DNA from 2 places in the Arthrobacter sp. JUb115 genome. Region 1 is predicted to be linked to the other one. Evidence: predicted binding sites of a transcription regulator. Region 1 holds the regulator's gene; the other holds the start of a gene.
What was found. Region 1 encodes HrcA, which represses chaperone genes, less so after heat shock. Its sites were predicted from a motif close to TTNGCACTCGNNNNNNNCGAGTGCNAA; they were not measured.
Positions count from the first base shown of each region.

Region 2: a site for HrcA is predicted at 1,759-1,785, ahead of groL (chaperonin GroEL). Genes of this name have one in related genera too.

Region 1 covers NZ_SOBS01000002.1:205,556-208,968, forward strand. Annotated here, with positions in the region: gene EDF61_RS04120 (DUF3097 domain-containing protein) at 1-738, opposite strand, end outside; gene hrcA (heat-inducible transcriptional repressor HrcA) at 866-1,879, shown strand; gene dnaJ (molecular chaperone DnaJ) at 1,945-3,069, shown strand; gene EDF61_RS04135 (16S rRNA (uracil(1498)-N(3))-methyltransferase) at 3,072-3,413, shown strand, end outside.
Region 2 covers NZ_SOBS01000001.1:679,692-683,104, reverse strand. Annotated here, with positions in the region: gene EDF61_RS03155 (uracil-DNA glycosylase) at 1-593, opposite strand, end outside; gene EDF61_RS03150 (DUF3263 domain-containing protein) at 750-1,040, shown strand; gene EDF61_RS03145 (LytR C-terminal domain-containing protein) at 1,083-1,688, shown strand; gene groL (chaperonin GroEL) at 1,985-3,413, shown strand, end outside.

The DNA of each region.
Region 1 (3,413 bases):
GATGTCTTCCGCGGTGGAGTGCGGCCAGCCAAAGGCCCGGAGCACACCGGTTTTCCAATCGGTGCCCTTGGTGATCACCGGCCAAGCCTTGATGCCCAGTGTCGCAGGCTTGATCGCCTGCCATACATCCACGTACGGGTGGCCGAGGATCAGCACGTTTTGCGCTGCACCGGGGACCTTCATCGCCTCGGCAACGATGCGCGATTCCTTGCTTCCGGCAACCAGGTGGTCAACCAGGATTCCCAGGCGGCGCTGCGCGGAGGGGGCGAAGTCGCGGATAGCCCCGGCAAGATCGTCCACGCCATGCAGCGGTTCAACGACGATGCCTTCAACACGCAGGTCGTGGCCCCAAACTTTTTCAACCAGCTCAGCGTCGTGCTTGCCTTCTACCCAGATGCGGCTCGCCCTGGCTTCCCGGGCCTTCAGTCCGGCAACGGCACGCGAACCCGAAGCCGAGACCAGCTTCTGGGGCGGTGCGGCCTTGGCAACGGGATCAATGATCTCCACCGCTTCGCCTTCGAGGAAGAACCCGAAGCCCGCCTGGAAGGAGCGGGTCTTGCCGTGGCGGTCCTCGAGCACGATCACGCGCATGCCACCGGATTTCTCGGTACGGATGACTTCTCCTACCCATCCTGAGGTGGCATCTTCCAGAATCATGCCACGTTCAACAGGGACCTGGCGGAGTTTTTTCGGTGCCGGTGCACTCAGATCCCGTGGTCCCCAGGAGTAATTAGTCACGTACTGCCTTTCGCTGTGATCGAATACGCTCGAAATCCAATGCTAGCAACTGCTGAACGTATTAGACTTGGCACTTGACAGGTTAGAGTGCCAAAGCCGGGCACAGGAAATCCAAGGAGGTGCTGTTGTGACAGAGACGCGACGCCTAGACGTTCTGCGTGCCATCGTGGAGGACTACGTCCAATCCCGTGAGCCAGTGGGTTCCAAAGCGCTCCTGGACCGGCACAACCTCGGTGTCAGCGCCGCGACGATCCGCAATGACATGGCCTTGCTGGAAGAAGAGGGGCTCATTGTCGCTCCGCATACTTCCTCCGGACGCATCCCCACCGAAAAGGGATACCGCCGCTTCGTCGATGAGATCGGCGAGCTCAAGCCGCTGTCGCGGGCTGAACGCGACGCCATCAACAAGATCCTGGACAGCTCCACGGACCTGGACGAGATGCTCAAGAGCACCGTTCGCCTCCTGGCGCGGTTGACCAACCAGGTAGCAATGATCCAGGTGCCGCACTACGACACCGCTTCGTTGAAGAACCTCGATCTGGTCGGACTGGGCTCGGCCCAGGTGCTGATGGTGATGATCGCTTCCAATGGCACGGTGGATCAGCGCATGATGCCGGTCCAGCGTTCCTACAGCGATGATGAGCTGGACGACCTGAAGCTGTGGCTGCTCAACAATTTCGGGGGAGTGAAGCTTGCCGAACTTGCCGGACGGCTCACCCGCATCGAGCGCAGTTCGACGCAGCAGGCCGACCCCCTGGTGGACCAGGTGATCGGTGCGCTGGAAGAAATGGCCCAGGCGGCCAACGCGCAGCGCATCATCATGGCAGGCACCGCGAACCTCGCCCGCGTGGAAGGGGACTTCCCGCTGAGCATAACCCCGGTGCTCGAGGCGCTCGAGGAGCAGGTAGTGCTGCTCAAGCTCTTCTCCGAGCTGGAAGCCGATTCGCGCGGCGTGGCCGTGGCCATCGGCACCGAGCACCACTACGGGCAGCTGTCGGAAGCCGCCGTGGTCGCCACCACTTACGGCACCGATCTGCGCAACAAGCTCGGGGTCCTGGGCCCCACCCGGATGAACTATCCAACCTCCATGGCCTCGGTTCGTGCGGTGGCACGGTACCTGTCGAAGATTTTGGCTAACTAGCCTCGCTGGGCACCGCCCGGCACTACCGAATTTCAAGATTCTCAGGAAAGGACACGGCGAATAACGTGAGCTCGCATTACGAGACCCTAGGCGTCGCCAAGGACGCGACCCCGCAGGAAATCAAGAGTGCCTACCGCAAGTTGGCGCGTAAGCTGCACCCGGATGTAAACCCTAGCGATGACGCTGCAGAACAGTTCAAGCTGGTCACCCGAGCCTACGAAGTCCTTTCCGACCAGACCAAGCGCTCCAACTACGACGCCACCGGCGATGAGAACGGCAACGGCCACCCGGGCTTCGGCGGTGGCGGCCAGGGCTTTGGCGGCTTCGGCGACATCTTCGAGCAGTTCTTCGGTGGCGGCCAGGCCCAGGGCCCGGCATCACGCACCCAGCCAGGGCGCGACGCGCTGATCACCATCACCATCGACCTGGAAGACGCGGTCAAGGGCACGGTCTACCCGCTGGAGATGGAAACAGCTGTCACCTGCAAAACGTGCAACGGTTCGTGCACGCGCGAAGGCACCAGCCCGGTCACCTGCGATATCTGCCATGGCGCAGGCCAGGTCCAGCGTCCAGTGCGTTCATTCCTGGGCCAGATGATGACCGTGGAAACCTGTGCGGCCTGCCGCGGTTTCGGCACCACCATCCCGGACCCCTGCCTGGAGTGCAACGGCGAAGGCCGGGTGCGCGAGCATGTGTCCAAGTCGCTGAACGTTCCTGCAGGTGTCGACTCCGGCACCCGCATCCAGCTGCGCGGACAGGGCGAAGCCGGCCCGGGCGGCGGGCCTAACGGCAACCTGTTCGTCGAGATCGACGTGCGCCGCCATAAGGTCTTCGAGCGCGCCGGCACCGACCTGCACGCCAAGATGAGCCTGCCAATGACCGCCGCCGCACTGGGTTGCGAGCTGAAGCTGGAAACCTTCGACGGCGGCCAGTCCATCAATGTGGAGCCAGGCGCCCAGGATGGCGACACCGTCACCCTGCCGGGCCTCGGTGTGCCGCGCCTGCGCGGAGGCAAGCGCGGGGACATCATCGTGCACCTGCAGGTGGAGACCCCGACCAAGCTCGACGCTGCCCAGCGCGATCTGCTCGAGCAGCTGGCCAAGCTGCGTGGCGAAGAACTCTCCGCCGGCCGTGTGGAGCACAGCGGCGGCATGTTCTCCCGCCTGCGCGACAAGCTGAACCAGCGCTAGGCATGAGCAACCACAGCTTCGTCATCGACGCCCAGCAGGGCCGGGACGCAACGGTCGGGGACATTCTTGAACTGGATGGCTCCGAAGCGCACCACGCGGTCGCCGTTAAACGGGTCTCCGCGGGCGAGCACCTGGACCTGCTGGATGGCAAGGGGCTGCGCCTGACTGTGGAGGTCATCGGCACCGCCAAGGACCTGCTGAGCGTGAAGGTCCTGCGCCGTGCCGAGGAAGCGGTCAGCGATCACCCGGTCACCCTGGTCCAGGCGCTGTCCAAGGGGGATCGCGACCTGCAAGCTGTCGAGTCCGGCGTGGAACTGGGCGTGCTGTCGGTACGCCCCTGGCAG
Region 2 (3,413 bases), on a different contig from region 1:
CAGAGCAAAGCCGCCGGAGGCCGCGGACGGTCATTGAGCGCGGTGAGGATGGCATGCAGAATTGGCGCCCAACCCAGCTTCTGATGCGAGCCGGCATTGCCAGCGGCTACGGAGAGCACCTGGTTCAGCAGCAAGACGCCTTCGGAAAGCCATGGACTGAGGTCTGGATGCGCGACCGGCTCCAGCCCCAGATCGGACTGCAATTCCTTGTAGATATTGGCCAAGGAGCGCGGCAGCGGACGCACCTGCTTGTTGGCCGCGAAGGCCAAACCGTTTGCGTGGCCGGGTGTCGGATATGGGTCTTGGCCAACAATTAGGACCTTGACTTCGGACAATGGCAGGCTCAGTGCGCGGAACATCACCTCCGGTGCCGGCAGGATCTGTTCACCGGCCGCCGAACGGGCCGCCAAATCGGTGGCCAGGGAACGCAGCAGCGAGTCCTGCTCGCAGAGTGCCGGTACCCAGTCTGCAGCGATAAACCCGTGGTCGGCCATGGATTGGGCACCATGGTAGAACGGGAAATCAGCCGCTTCGTACACTGGTGTCCGAGCTGGCTGGGGTGCATCGAAAAGTGCTGGCTGCAAATCGTCCATAGGGGTAATTGTGCCGTTTTTCTGGCGTGCCTGTGCTCGGCCACACGGTGTTAGGCAAGCAGATTGGTTAGAATATCGGTGGTATGTCTACCGATGGTGGAATACATGCATAACCGAAACCTGAGAAAACTGGTCCAAGGACAGAGGTGAGAACGTATGGCTGAGAATGAATTGCTGGTGGATTTCGTCATGAACCCGGATTCGGAATTGGATGAGCGTTCGCAACAGATCCTCAACCTGGAAAAGTTGTGGTGGAAGTATGCCGGGGCCAAGGAACAAGCCATTACCAAGCAGTTTTCGATGTCGCCGACGAATTACTACCAGCTGCTGAACCAGCTGATTGAAACCGACGCGGCACTGGCCTACGACCCGATGTTGGTCAAGCGCCTGCGCAGAGCACGTTCCACAAAACGTCGCGTGGGCGGTAAGGTCGGCACGGGACGATAACCCTGCCTGCCGTGACCAATCAGACCTCGAGCAAGGACAAGAATGACCAACTACCCGCGTGACGAATTTGATCGCGTTCCGGAGTTCAGCACCCGTGTGGGTTCGCACCACGCCCACGGATGGGCGCAGTCCGCCGCGTCGAAGTCAACCGGTGGGAAATTGCGCTGGGTAGTGCTGACCGCTGTACTCGTGCTGGTGATCGGTGCCTTGTCCTTCATCTTCGGCCCCCAGCTCAAGGAGACCCTCGCGACTTCCACGGGAAGCGACACCTCGCAAACCCAGGAAGTCACCGCCGAGCCCTCCGTGGAACCCACACCAAGTGAATCCGCATCGCCAACGAGCACCATCGATGACGAAGACGTGCTCTACGGCCAGCTGATTGGCGTGTACAACGCGGCAAGTGTTGCCGGTCTGGCTAATGAAGGCGAAGACGCCATGGCCGAAGCCGGGTTCACCAGCATTGTGGCCGACAACTGGACCAGGCCCGCAGAAGTCTCCACGGTTTATTACATGTCCGAGTCCTACCGCACTACCGCTGAAAAAGCTGCAGAAATCCTGAATATCGACGAAGTTCTGCAGACCAGCAACATTCCGAACCGGGTCACCGTGGTTCTGGGCTCCGATGACACCCTGGGGCTAAACGAATAATTCGTTCATAATTCCATTCGCTCAGAGCCGATCGGCTTGCACTCGCCATGCGAGAGTGCCAATATTTGTATTAGCACTCATGCGTTGCGACTGCTAACGCCGGTCGGCTTTTGCGTTCTCCAAGAACTTCATGAAGCACCGGACAGCGGATGCAGGGCGTGGGCGTGGAAAATACCTCAGATAGCGAGAGCTGAAACGGTTGCTGGCCCGATGCCGCACCGGTCCACTCGTCCGTCGCGGGCGCTGTCTGTCGGTTGCATTTTCGCAAAATCGTCCCGAAAGGACCGTACGCCACAATGGCTAAGATGATTGCATTTGACGAGGAAGCACGCCGCGGACTTGAGCGCGGCCTGAACACCCTTGCTGACGCGGTGAAGGTCACCCTGGGCCCACGCGGCCGCAATGTTGTTCTGGAAAAGAAGTGGGGCGCTCCTACTATCACCAACGACGGCGTGTCCATCGCTAAGGAAATCGACCTCGAAGAGCCTTACGAGAAGATCGGCGCAGAGCTGGTCAAGGAAGTTGCCAAGAAGACCGACGACGTCGCTGGCGACGGTACCACCACCGCAACCGTGCTGGCACAGGCACTGGTCAAGGAAGGCCTGCGCAACGTTGCCGCAGGTGCTGACCCAATCGCGCTGCGCCGCGGTATCGACAAGGCCGTAGAAGCTGTTACCGCTGAACTGTTCGCCGCTGCGAAGAAGGTCGAGTCCAAGGAGCAGATCGCTGCTACCGCTTCGATCTCTGCTGGCGATCCGGAAATCGGCGCACTGATCGCTGAAGCTCTCGACAAGGTCGGCGAGCAGGGCGTTATCACCGTTGAAGAATCCAACACCTTCGGCCTGGAGCTGGAGCTGGCAGAGGGCATGCGCTTCGACAAGGGCTACATCTCCGCTTACTTCGTCACCGACGCTGAGCGCCAGGAAACCGTTCTCGAGGACCCTTACGTCCTCATCGTGAACTCGAAGATCTCCTCGGTCAAGGACATGGTGACCTTGCTGGAGAAGGTCATGCAGTCGAACAAGTCGCTGCTGATCATCGCCGAAGATGTCGAGGGCGAAGCCCTGGCTACCCTGATCCTGAACAAGATCCGCGGCCTGTTCAAGTCCGTTGCTGTCAAGGCTCCGGGCTTCGGCGACCGTCGCAAGGCCATGCTGACCGACATCGCTATCCTCACCGGCGGCCAGGTTGTTTCCGAGGAAATCGGCCTGTCCCTGGACAACGTAGGCCTGGAAGTCCTCGGTACCGCCCGCAAGGTCGTTATCACCAAGGACGAGACCACCATCGTTGAAGGTGGCGGCGAAGCCGACGCCATCGAGGGACGCAAGGCCCAGATCGCAGCCGAGATCAAGAACACCGACTCGGACTACGACCGCGAGAAGCTGCAGGAGCGCCACGCAAAGCTCTCCGGCGGTGTCGCTGTGCTGAAGGCCGGCGCTGCTACCGAGGTAGAGCTCAAGGAGCGCAAGCACCGCATCGAAGATGCCGTGCGCAACGCCAAGGCAGCTGTTGAAGAAGGCATCGTCGCCGGTGGTGGCGTTGCACTGATCCAGGCTGGCGCTGCAGCATTCGAGAAGCTGGTTCTGGAAGGCGACGAAGCTACCGGTGCGAACATCGTTCGCGTTGGCATCGAAGCCCCGCTGAAGCAGATTGCCCTGAACGCTGGCATGGAGCCAGGCGTTGTCGCTGACAAGGTCAAGGGCCTGCCAGCAGGCCACGGCCTGA